DNA from 3 places in the Serratia rubidaea genome. Region 2 is predicted to be linked to each of the others. Evidence: riboswitches for the same ligand, from Rfam matches in the RefSeq annotation. Region 2 holds a riboswitch; each other region holds the start of a gene.
The links. Region 2 has a riboswitch for thiamine pyrophosphate ahead of thiC (phosphomethylpyrimidine synthase ThiC). Riboswitches for the same ligand answer to the same signal wherever they lie in the genome.

Region 1 (5,175 bases), 430 kb from region 2:
AGCGCATTGGTCAGGATCACCAGCGCATAGGGCGATTGCGGCAGCCCGACGGTGTCATTGAGCAGCAGGAAGAAGCCGGTGGCCAGCACGATGCCGGGCATCGCCAGAATCAGCATGCCGCTCAGCTCCAGCGCCTGGCCGCGGCGTGGCTGCTGGCGCAGCTTCAGCTCGCGGCTGCTCCACAGCAGCATCATGGTCAGCAGCAGGCACAGCAGGCCGGCGCCGACGGCGATACGTAAGGAGGTGAACAGCGCCTGCCACAGCGCCGGCTGCTGCAGAACGCTGGCGAGCGCCTGATTGGCGCCGTCGACCACCACCGCCAGCAGCGGCGGCAGCAGCAGCAGCAGGGCGGCGGCGATCAGCAGCGCGTCGGTCAGACGGCGGCGGCGGCTGTCCTCCGGGTTGCGCCAGCGCAGCGCCTGCGTCGCGCCCACCGGCAGCGCCTGGCTGAGCCGCTGGCTGAGCATCACCAGCCCCAGGCAGCAGACCAGCTGGATCAGCGCCAGCAGCGCGGCGTGGCTGAGATCGTAGTCATAGCTCAGCGCCTGATAGATGGCCAGCTCGATGGTGGTGGCCTGCGGTCCGCCGCCCAGCGAGAGTACGGTGGCGAAGCTGGCGAAGCAGAGCATAAAGATCAGCGCGCCGCTCGGCAGGATCTGGCGGCGCAGCGCCGGCCATTCGACAAAGCGGAACTGCTGCCAGCCATTCATGCCCAGCTGTGCGGCAAGCTGGCGCTGCTCGACCGGCACGTTTTCCAATGCCTGCAGCAGCAGGCGGGTCGCCAGCGGCAGGTTGAAGAACATATGCGCCAGCAGGATCCCCTGCAGGCCGTAAGGTGAGAACTGGTAGTCGACTCCCAGCCAGGCGCACAGCGCCGCCAGCCAGCCCTGCCGGCCGTAGACGCTGAGCAGGCCGAACACCGCCACCAGCACCGGCAGCACCAGCGTCATGGCGCACAGCCGCAGCAGGAGCGCGCGGCCGGGAAAGCGCCGGCGGTACAGCGCCCGCGCCAGCAGGATGGCGGGCAGCACCGAGATCAGCGCCGACAGCAGCGCCTGCCAGAAGGTGAAGCGCACCACGTGCCACAGGTAGTCGTCCTGCCACAGCGACAGGGCGTCGCTGTGCGGCGCGTGGCGCAGCAGCGAACCGAAGGCCAGCGCGGCCACCAGCAGAATCAGGCCGGCGGCCAACAGGCCGGGCCACAGCCAGTGGGGGATTAACGGCTGACGGCGCTTTGCCATGAACGGATCCAGTTGCCTCGCTGTTGCGCTACTTCATCCGCACCGTACTGCAGCGCGGTCTGCGGCACCGGCAGCTGCGCAAAGCCGGCCGGCAGGGTGGTCTTGATGACCGGATACATCCAGTTGCCGGTCGGGATGGCGTTCTGGAACGCCGGCGTCAGCATAAACTGCATAAAACGCTCCGCCAGCTGCGGATGGCGGCTGGCCTGCAATTTGGCGGCGACCTCCACCTGCAGGTAGTGCCCTTCGCTGAAGTTGGCGGCGGCGTAGGCGTCTTTTTTCTCTTCAATCAGATGGTAGGCCGGTGAGGTGGTGTAGCTCAGCACCAGATCGCCTTCCCCTTTCAGGAACAGGCCGTAGGCTTCGCTCCAGCCTTTGGTGACGGTGACGGTCTTCTTCGCCAGCTTCTGCCAGGCCTGCGGCGCGGCGTCGCCGTAGACTTTCTGCATCCACAGCAGCAGGCCGAGGCCCGGGGTGCTGGTGCGCGGATCCTGGTAAATCACTTTCCACGGCCGGTCGCTTTCCACCAGCTCCTTCAGGCTCTGCGGCGGGTTTTTCAGCGTGTTTTTGTTGTACACGAAGGCGAAGTAGCCGTAGTCGTAAGGGATAAAGGTGCTGTCCTGCCAGCCGCCGGGCACGCTCAGCGAGGTGGTATCCACCGCGCTGGCGGCGAACAGTTTGGTCTGGCGCGCCGCCTGCAGCAGGTTGTTATCCAGCCCCAGCACCACGTCCGCCTTGCTGTTTTTCCCTTCCATCCGCAGACGGTTGAGCAGCGAGACGCCGTCTTCCAGCGCCACAAACTTCAGCTCGCAGCCGCAGTCGGCCTCAAAGGCCTTTTTGATCGCCGGGCCGGGGCCCCAGTCGGCGGCGAAGGAGTCATAGGTGTAAACCGTCAGCGTTTCTTTCGCCAGCGCCGGCGCGGCGGCCAGCAGCAACAGGCAAGGCAGGAATTTCTTGATCACTTTGCACTCCTGATAGTTAGGGCAGCAAAGGCATCTGAGGGGCTCCAGGGGAGCCGGGGGGCTGCACTCAAATCCCTCCGCCGGTATTAGCCGGTTCAGGTTCGACGGGTCTGCTCTCAGCGAAAACCGTGTTCCGCACCCCGTTGAGACGGCGCTATTGTAAAGAGTTAGCGCCGCTGGCGAAAGATGCTTATGCCTCCGGCGGCGCGAACCAGGCGGATTTGAAGTCGAACCAGCCCAGGGTGTTCATCCGCACGCCGCGCATGCTGCGCTGGCCGTGCAGCTGCAGCCAGTGGTGGAACAGCGGATGCAGCTGATGCTGGCTGACCAGACGGCGGCAGAATTCCGCCAGCGGCAGGCGGTTGTCGCGCCACAGCGCGGCGTCCTGCGCCAGATCCTCACTCATACAGTGTTGCAGCAGCGGCAGCTCATACAGGGTGGCGAACAGCGAGAACTCCAGCGGCAGCGTGAAATTGGCGCTGCCGAGCCACAGATCGCTCTGCGCCTCTCCCCGGTGCCAGACGTCGTAATCGACGACATTGACCGTCAGGGCCACGCCGTGCTGCGCCAGCAGCGGTTCCAGCGCTTCGCGGATGGCGTGAAACTCCGAGTGTTCGCCGTAGTAGGTCAGCGTCAGCTGTTGCAGCGCGGCGGGCTTGGGCCGTTGGTTCAGCTCGCGGTTGTGGTGCCAGCGCGGCAAAATGCCGTAGGCCGGCGACCAGTAGCGCTGGCTGACCGGCCCGGAATGGTTCAGCAGGGCGATGGGGTTGAGCAGTTCGCACAGCCAGCTGCGGATGTCCGGATCGTCGCCGACGGGTGAGCGGCGGTCGAACAGCAGAAAGTAGCAGCCTTCCTCCAGCCGGCTTTCCAGCTCGTTTTTACCGGTATCGTCAGCCTGCAGCTGCACGCCGGAGTGCATCAGCTCTTCGGTGATGTCCGGCAGTACCCAGATATTGACCTCGTCGATCAGCGCGCGATAGCCGAAGTAGTCGTCAAACGCCTGGATCTTCAGCTGGCTCTGCTGGTTGCGCACCACGCTGTACGGCCCGGTGCCGATCGGATGCCGGGCAAAGTCCGGCAGGCTACGCCACTCCTGCGGCAGAATCATGGCCGGCACGCTGCCCAGCAGCCACGGTAGCCAGTAGTCGGGGCTGTGCAGATGCACGTCAATGACATGGGGCGTCGGCGAGTCGACGCGCGCGATATGCGCAAACAGCGGCTGCGACGTCAGGCGCGTCAGACTCTGGATGACGTCCTCCATCTCCAGCTCGCGCCCGTGGTGAAAGTGGATGGCGGGGCGCAGATAAAAGCGCCAGTGCAGCGGCGTCAGCGCCTGCCAGTGGTGAGAAAGGTCGGATTCCAGTTCCCCGTTTTCCTCATTTATCCGCGTCAGGCCGCTGTAAATTTGTCGGGCCAGGTGGGTTTCCGAGCGGCGCAGCGCCGAGCCGGGCAGCAGGTTGGACAGCGGGCGGTAGTAGAGCACGCGCAGAATGTGTTTTCCCTGACGGAAGCTGCGCCCCAGCTGGGACAGCAGCATCTGGCGCACCACTTTTTTATCGCCGACCAGCTGCACCAGCTGGTCAATGCGGTCCTGTTCCAGCAGCGTCTCCGCCCGTTGCTGCTGCAGCGCCAGTCCGGTGTAGTGAAACTCCAGCCGCGAACGCTTGCCGCGTCCGGCCTCTGCCTGCCAGGTCAGCCAGCCCTGCTGCTGCATGGCCCCCAGCAGCGAGCGCACGTGGCGGCGCGAACAGCTGAGCGCGTCGGCCAGCTCTTGCAGCGTGGTATCGCGGGTTTCGCCCTGGCAGCGCTGCCATAGGCGGATAAACTGCTGTTGCAGGCGTGGCGTAGACATAAAAGGGGAACTCTCCGGCAGTAAACCGACAATTTATCTTTCCCTATATTACGCCGATAATTTCCCCAGATGAAAGAGAGGAGGGCGAGCTTATGAACGTTTTGTTGTCGAAACAGTTTTATCAGCGCTATTTCGCCGCCGTTCGCCGCCAGCACGCCGACTGGCTGACCCGGCTGGTGCCGGAGCAGGTCAGGCTGGAGATGTTGTCCCACGTCACCCAGTGGGATATGCCGACGCTGAGCGACGAAGCCTATCGCAAGCGCCTCTGATCTTATCCTGCTATCCGTGGGTTTTCAGACCCGGTCTGAAAGCCCGGGGAAACCAAGTGTTTCTGAGTAATGGTGCTTTTCACCAGCCAGTGGGGCGACCCACTGGCATTTTTATTTGCGTCGGGTGATTGCCGTGCTCAGACGGTAATTTTACTATTCGTGGGTTTCTTCTACGCTGATTTTTTTACTGCGCCGTTTTCGCCTTGTTCCGGGATGCCGCTATGAATAACCGTTGGTCGCTACGCCGCTTTAACCCCGTTTTCGCCGCGTTCCTCGCCGTCGCCTTTCTGGCCGGCATCGCCGGGGCGCTGCAGACGCCGACGCTCAGCCTGTTCCTGACCTCGGAAGTCAAAGTGCGGCCGCTGTGGGTCGGGCTGTTTTATACCGTCAATGCGGTAGCCGGCATCGTGGTGAGCTTTATGCTGGCCAAACGCTCGGACACCCGCGGCGACAGGCGCAAGCTGATTTTAGGCTGCTGCCTGATGGCGGTGGGCAACTGCCTGCTGTTCGCCTTTAACCGCGACTACCTGACGCTGATCACCGCCGGCGTGCTGATGGCGGCGCTGGCCAATACCGCGATGCCGCAGATTTTTGCCCTGGCGCGTGAATATGCCGACAGCAGCGGCCGCGAAGTGGTGATGTTCAGTTCGGTGATGCGCGCGCAGCTGTCGCTGGCCTGGGTGATCGGCCCGCCGCTGTCGTTTATGCTGGCGCTGAATTACGGCTTTACCACCATGTTTCTGATTGCCGCTGGGATCTTCGTCGTCAGCGCGCTGCTGGTGGGGTTCTGCCTGCCTTCGGTGCCGCGCGAGGCGCAGACCGGCAGCCTGAATGTGACGCCAATCGCGCCG
Region 2 (5,175 bases):
GGCTGCCAGCGTCGCCACGTGGCGCTTCAGCTCCGCCAGTCCCTGAGGTGCGGAGGGCATATCCTTGGTCTGAGTGGGAAAGATATGGCCGAGTGCGATATAGGATGGTTGCAGCGCTTTGGCGCGCGCCAGTTCGGCATCGTCATGGGTTGATACCCCGAGACGCAGCCCGGCGCGCTGGATGGCCGCCAGATCGGTGCTATCCAGATCTTCCTGCCCCAGATGGACGCCGTAAGCGCCGTGTTTAACCGCCAGTCGCCAGTAGTCGTTGATAAACAGCCGGGCATGGTAGCGTTTGCCGAGGGCGATGGCGGCGATGATATCGGCTTCGACCTGCTCGTCCGGCAGGTCTTTAATCCGCAGCTGGATGGTGGTGACGCCTGCCTCCAGCAGGCGTTCGATCCACATCACGCTGTCCACCACCGGGTACAGCCCGAGGCGCTGCGGCGTGGCGGGAAACGGGCCTGATATCTCAGCCATTGTTGTCCTCCTGCAGCGCGGTGGCGCTGTGATAGAGCTCGCTGCCGCGTGAGCGGAACTCGGCGGACATTTTTTCCATACCGGACAGCACCTCAATCGGCTTGGCGGCTTCCTGCGCGGCGGCGTAGTCGCGAACTTCCTGTGAAATTTTCATCGAACAGAATTTCGGCCCGCACATGGAGCAGAAGTGGGCGATTTTGCCGGACTCCTGCGGCAGCGTCTCATCGTGATAGGCGCGGGCGGTGGCGGGATCCAGCGCCAGATTGAACTGGTCTTCCCAGCGGAACTCAAAGCGCGCCTTGGACATGGCGTTATCGCGGATCTGCGCGCCTGGATGGCCTTTGGCCAGGTCTGCGGCGTGCGCGGCGATCTTATAGGTGATCAGCCCCTGCTTGACGTCCTCTTTGTTCGGCAGCCCCAGGTGCTCTTTCGGCGTGACGTAGCACAGCATGGCGCAGCCGAACCAGCCGATCATCGCGGCGCCGATGCCGGAGGTGAAGTGGTCATAGCCCGGCGCGATATCGGTGGTCAACGGCCCCAGCGTATAGAACGGCGCTTCGTGGCAGTGCTCCAGCTCTTCGGTCATATTGCGGCGGATCATATGCATCGGCACGTGGCCCGGGCCTTCGATCATCACCTGCACGTCGTATTCCCAGGCGATTTTGGTCAGCTCGCCCAGCGTATGCAGCTCGGAGAACTGCGCTTCATCGTTGGCATCCTGTACCGAGCCGGGACGCAGGCCGTCACCCAGCGACAGCGATACGTCGTAGGCGGCGCAGATTTCGCAGATTTCACGGAAGTGTTCATACAGGAAGTTTTCCTGATGGTGCGACAGGCACCATTTGGCCATGATTGAACCGCCGCGCGAGACGATGCCGGTCAGACGTTTGGCGGTCATCGGCACGTAGCGCAGCAGTACGCCGGCGTGGATGGTGAAGTAGTCGACCCCTTGCTCCGCCTGTTCCAGCAGCGTGTCGCGGAACATCTCCCAGGTGAGGTTTTCCGCCACGCCGTTAACTTTTTCCAGCGCCTGATAGATCGGGACGGTGCCGATCGGCACCGGGCTGTTGCGCAGGATCCATTCGCGGGTTTCGTGGATATAGCGGCCGGTGGAGAGGTCCATCACGGTATCCGCGCCCCAGCGGGTGGACCACACCAGTTTTTCCACCTCTTCCTCGATGGAGGAGGTGACCGCAGAGTTGCCGATATTGGCGTTGACCTTCACCAGGAAGTTGCGGCCGATAATCATCGGTTCGGATTCCGGGTGGTTGATGTTGGCCGGGATAATGGCGCGGCCGGCGGCCACTTCCTGACGGACAAACTCCGGCGTGATGTTTTCCGGCAGGTTGGCGCCCCAGCTCTGGCCGGGATGCTGCTGGCGCAGTACTTCGCTGCGGATGCGCTCACGGCCCATATTTTCGCGGATGGCGATAAATTCCATCTCCGGCGTGACGATGCCGGCGCGCGCATAGTGCAACTGGGTGACGCATTTGCCCGCTTGCGCTTTGCGCGGCTGCGGCAGATGCTCGAAGCGCAGGTGGTCCAGGCCTTCATCCGCCAGGCGCTGCTGGGTAAAGCCGGAGCTGACGTGGGCGAGCGTTTCGGTATCGTCGCGTTCCGCGATCCAGCCGGCGCGTAGCTTGTCCAGGCCGCGGTGCACGTCCAACTGAGATGCCGGGTCGCCGTAAGGGCCGGCGGTGTCGTAGACCGGCACCGCTTCGTTCGGTTCGTATTGCGGTTCGTCTTTGCTGCCGCCGATCAGGGTCGGGCTGAGCTGGATCTCGCGCATCGGCACCCGCAGGTCGGGACGCGACCCTTGCAGATAGATGCGGCGGGAGCTGGGGAAGGCGACGCCCTGAAGGTTATCGATAAACTGCTGCGCTGCTTCACGCTGTACTTTACGGGGACGCTGGTTGTTATTAGACATAGCAAATTCCTACAAGTCGGGTGAGTTGGGAAAATTGCTTGTCTGGAGCTCGGAGGGAGTAACGATGCTGGCCGATCGGCAGACGCGGGTTATGGCTCTGCCGGTGGCGATAGATTACTCTTGTTCCCTTCGCGGGTATTAGCCCGATCAGGTTCCGCGGATCCCGAATTAACGGTCTCAGCCTGGCCGACTTGATAACAAGTCTGGCGCTAGGCACTCCGACAAGAGCCCCCAGTATAGAAGGGCATTATTGTTTGCTGCAAGGGAAAGCTATTGGACCAGGTTGCCTTTTTCCGCTTCCGGTTGGTCGGGCTGCCAGGTTTCGGTGAGCAGCTGGATCAGGCGATCTTCCAGCGCGAAGCGGGCGGCCAGGGTTTCGCCGATGTCTGACAGCGCCTGATGAAACGCCAGACAGAGATCCTGATCGATCTCGGTGTCGGCATAGCGATCGTGGAACGCCATCACCTGTTCGGTATTGATCCACAGCTTGGGATAAATTTGCGTGGCGAGGGTCATTTTCGGACTACGGGCGCCCTCTACCTGCTTGATGACTCGGTCATAGATATGAAAATGCCCTGCGGAGAGATAATCCACCAGATTATGGCAAAAGTTCTCCAGCGCTTTTGCATTAAGCGGCGTATGCTTTTCTTTATTCGGCTTGATGCCGACGAGCGTGCAGTAAGCAACCAGCAACTGCTTACGCGCCTCAAGCCATTGATCAACTAATTCATTACTACCACCAACGCGCTGAGTCAGGCTTTCCAAGTGGTTGAGCATTGTTGACTCCGTAAGTAAGAAAAAGTAACGGTAAGTTATGGAAATGTAACGGTACCGATTTCTAGATTGCCAGTGAAGCTGAGGTTGTGCAACAACGATATGGAACTTGCATTAACGGGTAACGAAAAGGGCTGGTGGATCGTCAGCCATGAAAACAAACTTTGGTTACCAAACGGTGAACTGCCGTTTGGTGCTGCTGAACAATGGGGTCTGCGCGGTGAAGCGGCGCGGCAAATTGGCGAGTGGCAAGGGGCGCCGGTTTGGCTGGTGCGCCGCGCCATGCCGCAGGAGATGGGCTCGGTGCGCCAGCTGCTGGACCTGGACCGCGCGCTGTTTCAACTGGCCGGGCGCGGCGTGCAACTGGCCGAGTTTTATCGCTCGCACCAGTTTTGCGGCTACTGCGGCCATAAGATGCACCTGAGCCGAACTGAGAACGCCTGCCTGTGCGACCATTGCCGTGAACGCTATTACCCGCAAATCGCCCCCTGCGTGATCGTCGCCATCCGTCGCGATGACGAAATTCTGCTGGCGCAGCACGTGCGTCACCGCGGCGGTATCCATACGGTGCTGGCCGGTTTCGTCGAGGTGGGGGAAACGTTGGAGCAGGCGGTGGCGCGCGAGGTGATGGAGGAGAGTAATATTGAAATCAAAAACCTGCGTTATGTCTCCTCCCAGCCCTGGCCGTTCCCGCAGTCGCTGATGATGGCCTTTATGGCGGATTATCACCGCGGTGAACTGCGTCACGATCCGCAGGAGCTGCTGAATGCCGGCTGGTATCGCTACGATAGGCTGCCCCAGTTGCCGCCGCCGGGCACCGTGGCGCGGCGCCTGATTGAAGACACCGTGGTGCTGTGCCGGGACGCATGATGGACTGCCGGCGTTGGCGCTTTGGTACAACGCCCATTCTTTTGGGTATACAATAGCGCCAGCTGAATTAAGGGAGCCAATAATGACTGAGTTAAAGAACGATCGTTACCTGCGTGCGCTGCTGCGCCAGCCGGTGGATGTCACCCCCGTATGGATGATGCGCCAGGCCGGTCGTTATTTGCCGGAGTATAAGGCCACGCGGGCGCAGGCCGGCGATTTTATGTCGCTGTGCAAGAACGCCGAACTGGCCTGCGAGGTCACGCTGCAGCCGCTGCGCCGCTATGCGCTGGATGCCGCTATCCTGTTTTCCGACATTCTGACCATTCCCGATGCCATGGGGCTGGGGCTCTATTTCGAAACCGGCGAAGGGCCGCGTTTCTCATCGCCGATTACCTGCCGCGCCGACGTGGAAAAGCTGCCGCTGTTCGACCCGGAAGTCGAGCTGGGTTACGTGATGAATGCGGTGCGCACCATCCGCCGCGAGCTGAAAGGCCAGGTGCCGCTGATCGGCTTCTCCGGCAGCCCGTGGACGCTGGCGACCTATATGGTTGAGGGCGGCAGCAGCAAGGCGTTCACCAAGCTGAAAAAGATGATGTACGCCGAGCCGCAGACCCTGCACCTGCTGCTGGACAAGCTGGCGGACAGCGTGATTATGTATCTGAACGCGCAAATCCGCGCGGGCGCGCAGTCGGTCATGGTGTTCGACACCTGGGGCGGCGTGCTGACCGGCCGTGATTACCGCGAATTCTCACTGAACTATATGCATAAAATCGTCGACGGCCTGCAGCGTGAACAGGACGGCCGCCGCGTGCCGGTGACGCTGTTCACCAAGGGCGGCGGCCAGTGGCTGGAAGCCATGGCGGCGACCGGCTGCGATGCGCTGGGCCTGGACTGGACCACCGATATCGCCGATGCGCGCCGTCGGGTCGGCGACCGGGTGGCGCTGCAGGGCAATATGGATCCGTCAATGCTGTACGCCGCGCCGCAGCGTATTGAGCAGGAGGTGGAAACCATTCTGTCCGGCTTCGGCCACGGCGAAGGGCATGTGTTTAACCTGGGCCATGGCATTCATCTGGACGTGCCGCCGGAAAACGCCGGCGTCTTTGTCGAGGCGGTGCACGCGC
Region 3 (5,175 bases), 1.7 Mb from region 2:
TGCTATCATAGTGAGTAACCACTGCGCGGAGAGGGTTCCCTCATGGCGAAGATTTTGCGGGCCGGGCCGACTAGCTGGCGGCGCTGTGCAGCAGATAATAGGCGTCGTCGCCTTCTCCTCCCTGGCTGACAATATGCCAGCCGTGCCGCCGGTAAAACAGCAGGGCAGGTTCGTTACGGATCAGGCATTTTAACGCGCCGATGCCGCGGAAGGTGGATTCCGCCTGTTTGAGCAGGGCGCTGCCGACGCCGCGCGTTTGCTGGGTCGGATCCACAAACAGGTTGTGGATGAAATCCTCCGCCCGGTGAATGGAAACAAAGCCCAGCGGTATACCGTGCTCTTCAGCCACCCAAATCTCTTCCCCCAGCGTGGCGCGATCAAAATCTTTCGGTTGGTAATGGCGGGTATCCCGCCAGTGAAAGGCGGTTTTACGTGCTGCCAAATATATGCGGCGCAGAAAGGGACGATCGGATTGTTGGTATGGCCGTATTTGCATCATGCTCCCTCGGTGGCGGACGCGCGGAAATCGAGCAGCGTCGACACCTGAGTATGTCGGAATATCATGCCGTTGGCGAGAGATAGAAAAAAGAGCAAATATAACTATTTGCTCTTAAAATAAGACGCGTTACCGGGCGGTGAGCATGGTGCTGCCGGCCCGGTTGATATTGGCGACGTTACTTGGTGTAACGACCTTCCCAGAAACCACGGACAAGGTTAAATACGCCGTCGGTGAAGATCTTGCCTACGCCTCTGGCCGCATTGGTGATGCTGCCGAGGATGGATTCGGCGCCCTGGGTGAGAGAACCAACAACACCACCCAGGAGACCGCCGAAGATACCGTCGAGACCGGCGATACCACCTGATACTTCATTGACTTCAACGTTAGATAATTCTCTCATGGTTTGTCCTTAAACATTAAATGAGGTAGATAAAAAGGGCTGGGATAATTACGGCTTGGTAATGGCAGACGCACATTCATTCAGCTCTACGGGCTTGCTGGAGGAGGTGACGTTGCCGAATTTGTCAACGCAACCTACGGTCCGGTAGCAAACCAACCCTGAGGATGATGGCGATACGTTATGGCTGACTTTACATCCCCAAGCGCCGCCAATAACGCTCATTGCTTTGCCTTGCGCTAATTTTTGCATAACTCTTAGTTATCCTTGTTGGTTATTACGGCGACTGAGCGCCATCCGCGTCAGGCTGTGAGTAATTAGCGGCGAGCGGCTGCGCTTGGCGCGTCCGGCGCAGGCTGAGTAGGACGGTTCGGACGGAAAGCGTTGACGAGTTTGTCCAGGAAGCCCATGCCCAGGCCAATGGTGGTGCCGATAGAGTTGGCGATATTGCCGACGATGTTGCCTGCGATACCGGTCAGGGTATCAACGCCGGCGTTGATGATATTGCCGATAATACCACCGAAAATGCCGCCGGAAACCGCTTCAACTTCAACGTTAGATAATTCTCTCATGATAAATTCCTTTTTTATTGAAAATAAAAGATTGTGTGTATAAATACAACGGTGACACCTTGGCGAGAACAGCCAAGGTGTTATTTAATATTACCCTCTTTTTTAATCTTATAAATACTGTTTACAGCGTTTTGTTGGTTTTAAGGAAAATTCTTGTCAGCTGAAAATAAGCCCTCCGACTTTATCCTAAATTCATCACAATTATATTTATTTAAGTGATGTTAAAAATATTATTATCGAGATTATTGCAAGATTACCCGGCGCAGAGCGTTCTGCCAGCGTCATCGACATGCCGTTGAAAGATTTGAATCCCGAGTGGGGCGGAGTATGATGTGGGCGCAGTCGCTATCCCTGTGGGATGTGCTGCGGAGACTCGGGGTGCCCTTCACGACGCGTGAAGGCTGAGAAATACCCGTATTACCTGATCTGGATAATACCAGCGTAGGGAAGTCTTGGCGTCCTGACCGGCGCCCGCCTTCTTAACGCCGGTTGGGAGAACTATGATCGCTCGACCTGATGAATTGCCCGGCGCAACGGCCGCGGCCAGCTTACAGCTGCTCAAACAACATTCCCCGCTGATTCACTGCCTGACCAACGACGTGGTGCAAACGCTGACGGCCAACGTCTTGCTGGCGCTGGGCGCGTCGCCGGCGATGGTGGTTGAACCGTCCGAAGCGGCGCAGTTCAGCCGTCTGGCCGATGGCGTGTTGATCAATATCGGCACCCTGACCGCCGCCCGCGCGGAGTCAATGCTGGCGGCGGTGGAAGCCGCTAATCAGGCCGCGACGCCCTGGGTACTGGACCCGGTGGCGGTCGGCGGGCTGACCTTTCGCACCGAGTTTGCCCACCGGCTGCTGGCGCTGCGGCCGGCGGCGATCCGCGGCAACGCGTCGGAAATCATGGCGCTGAGCGGGCTGCAGGCTTCGGGGCGCGGCGTCGACAGCACGGCGGACTCCCTGGTCGCGCTGCCGGCGGCGCAGCAGCTGGCGCAGCGCAGCGGCGCGGTTGTGGCGGTTACCGGCGCGACCGACTATATCACCGACGGCCGGCGCAGTTGGGCGGTCAGCGGCGGCGATCCGCTGATGACGCGGGTGGTGGGCACCGGCTGCGCATTATCGGCAGTGGTGACGGCATTTTGCAGCCTGCCGGGCGAGCGGCTGGATCACGTCGCCGCCGCCTGCCGGGTAATGGCGCACTGCGGCGCGGTGGCCAGCAGGCAGGCCGGCGGACCGGGCAGTTTTACTCCTGCGTTTCTCGACGCGCTGTACCACTGGCAGGGGGAAGCGTGATGATGAAGCGTATTAACGCATTGACCATTGCCGGCACCGACCCGAGCGGCGGCGCCGGCATTCAGGCGGATCTGAAAGCGTTCTCGGCGCTCGGCGCCTACGGCACCAGCGTGATCACCGCGCTGGTGGCGCAGAACACGCGCGGCGTGCAGTCGGTGTATCAGATTGAGCCGGCGTTTGTTGCCGCGCAGCTGGATTCCGTGTTGAGCGACGTGCGCATCGACAGCGTGAAAATCGGCATGCTGGCCAATGCTGACATTGTACAGGCGGTCGCCGAGCGCTTGCGGCATTATCAGCCGCCGTTTGTGGTGCTGGATACGGTGATGCTGGCGAAAAGCGGCGATCCGCTGCTGGCGCCGGAGGCGGTGGCGTCGATCCGGCGTGAGCTGCTGCCGCAGGTGTCGCTGATCACGCCCAACCTGCCGGAGGCGGCGGCGCTGCTGGATTGCCCGCCGGCGGACAATGAGCAGCAGATGCGCGAACAGGGAAGGGCGCTGCTGGCGATGGGCTGCCAGGCGGTGCTGATGAAGGGCGGCCATCTCAGTGAAGACGAAAGCCCGGACTGGCTGTTCAGCCGCGGTGCGGAGCAGCGTTTCAGCGCGCCGCGCATTGCCACGCGCCATACGCACGGCACCGGCTGCACCCTGTCTGCGGCGCTGGCCGCCCTGCGTCCACGTTATGACGACTGGCCGCAGACGGTGGCGGCGGCGAAGGATTATCTGCAGCGCGCGCTGCAGCAGGCGGACAGCCTGGAGGTCGGCCAGGGCATCGGCCCGGTGCACCATTTTCATGCCTGGTGGTGAGCCAACTTTTTCGCGTTGCTGTGGTCTGAAGAGATCCACGCCTTTATTGATTCTCGAAGGGAGAATGACCATGACAGGAATGCATAAACTTCGTTATACGCTGTTGGGCGCACTGCTGGCCGTCAGCGCCGGCAGCTTTGCCCAGCAGGTGGTGACCACGGCGGATCTGGTTCAGCAGCCGGGTTACCAGAGCAGCTGGCAGCAAATGGTAAAAGGGCAGGCGCGGCTGCCGGGCTGGGCGCGTAAAGGCAGCGGCACTTCGACGCCGGCGGAAACGGTCAGCTGGCAGGGGCAGCAGTATCAGGTGGGCAATATCTGCAAGCCTCATGACTGCGGCAATAACTTTTTGATCGTCGCCTTCAAGGCGGACAAGTCGCAGGCCTGGGGCGTGCGGGTTGAAGTGGAAGATCGGCCGGAAGCGGTGGCGCACCCGAAAAAGTACGCCAAATACCAGTGGCTCGGCAAGCCGGACAGCAATATGCAGGCGCTGCTGCGCCAGCAGTTTGAAAACAGCCCGGACTGGCAGTAAGCGTAATTTGCAGGGACGGGCGCGCCCGTCCCCTGATGGTCAGCCGATGCCGGCCTGATGCAGGTCGTGCAGGTTCAGCGCGCCGACCAGCTCCCCCTCGACATTCACCACCGGCGCGGCGCTGATATGCTGTTCGTGCAGCGCTTCCAGCGCTTCTCCCGCGCGCCACTGTTCCGGCAGGCGATAGCCGGGACGGGTAATCGCCGGGCTTAGCGGATCCTCCAGCTTGTTCCCCTGTACCAGCCAGCGGCGCAGATCGCCGTCGGTGAAGACGCCCACCACCTTCTGCTGTTCGTCGCACACCGCCACCAGTCCCAGCCCGGTGCGGCTCAGTTCCAGCATTGCCGCCATCACGTCGGCGCTTTCCCGTACCTTCGGCAGCCGGTCGCCGGTGCGCATCAGATGGTGTACGCGGTTGAGCAGGCGCGCGCCGAGGCTGCCGCCCGGGTGTGAGCGGGCGAAGTCTTCGGCGTTGAAGCCGCGCTGGCGCATCAGCGCCATCGCCAATGCGTCGCCGATCATCAGGGTGTTGACCGCGCTGGAGGTCGGCGCCAGCCCCATCGGGCAGGCTTCACGTTCGACGCTGATATCCAGCACGCAGGCGGCGGCCTGCGCCAGCGGCGAGGCCTTGCCGCCGGTAATGGCGATCACCGGGATCCGGCTTTCGGCCAGCAGCGGCAGGATCAGATCCAGCTCTTTGGCGCGGCCGGAGTAGGAAATAAAGATCATCACGTCGTTCGGGCCGATCATGCCGAGATCGCCGTGCAGCGCTTCCGCCGGATGCAGAAAGAAGGCGGGCGTCCCGGTGCTGGCCAGCGAGGCGGCGATTTTCTTGCCGATATGGCCGGATTTGCCGATGCCGGAAATCACCGCCTTGCCGCGGCAGTTCAGCAGCAGTTCGCAGGCGCGGACAAAGTTGTCGTCCAGCCGGGCCAGCAGGCGCTTCGCTTCGGCCAGTTCAATCTCCAGCGTTTCACGGGCGAAGGTGAGCAGGGTGCTCGCGTTATCCATCAGTTTCTCCTGCTGAATGAATCAAGGCGGAAATATAGTGTGGTTTGCCGGAGGAAACACGCGATACGCCGATTT

Region 1: it holds a riboswitch for thiamine pyrophosphate, as region 2 does, so the genes downstream of both, thiB (thiamine ABC transporter substrate binding subunit) here and thiC (phosphomethylpyrimidine synthase ThiC) in region 2, are expected to answer to the same signal.
Region 3: it holds a riboswitch for thiamine pyrophosphate, as region 2 does, so the genes downstream of both, thiM (hydroxyethylthiazole kinase) here and thiC (phosphomethylpyrimidine synthase ThiC) in region 2, are expected to answer to the same signal.

Annotation. Positions count from the first base shown of each region.
Region 1 covers NZ_CP065640.1:2,262,971-2,268,145, forward strand. The annotation lists gene thiP (thiamine/thiamine pyrophosphate ABC transporter permease ThiP) at 1-1,241, opposite strand, end outside; gene thiB (thiamine ABC transporter substrate binding subunit) at 1,217-2,203, opposite strand; TPP riboswitch at 2,258-2,356, opposite strand; gene sgrR (HTH-type transcriptional regulator SgrR) at 2,394-4,055, opposite strand; gene sgrT (glucose uptake inhibitor SgrT) at 4,148-4,324, shown strand; gene I6G83_RS10465 (MFS transporter) at 4,546-5,175, shown strand, end outside.
Region 2 covers NZ_CP065640.1:1,834,111-1,839,285, forward strand. The annotation lists gene thiE (thiamine phosphate synthase) at 1-480, opposite strand, end outside; gene thiC (phosphomethylpyrimidine synthase ThiC) at 473-2,407, opposite strand; TPP riboswitch at 2,515-2,638, opposite strand; gene I6G83_RS08420 (Rsd/AlgQ family anti-sigma factor) at 2,678-3,184, opposite strand; gene nudC (NAD(+) diphosphatase) at 3,284-4,051, shown strand; gene hemE (uroporphyrinogen decarboxylase) at 4,134-5,175, shown strand, end outside.
Region 3 covers NZ_CP065640.1:161,589-166,763, reverse strand. The annotation lists gene I6G83_RS00765 (GNAT family N-acetyltransferase) at 71-496, opposite strand; gene I6G83_RS00760 (hypothetical protein) at 675-899, opposite strand; gene I6G83_RS00750 (hypothetical protein) at 1,214-1,468, opposite strand; TPP riboswitch at 1,833-1,933, shown strand; gene thiM (hydroxyethylthiazole kinase) at 1,969-2,757, shown strand; gene thiD (bifunctional hydroxymethylpyrimidine kinase/phosphomethylpyrimidine kinase) at 2,760-3,560, shown strand; gene I6G83_RS00735 (inhibitor of vertebrate lysozyme family protein) at 3,631-4,089, shown strand; gene gutQ (arabinose-5-phosphate isomerase GutQ) at 4,129-5,100, opposite strand.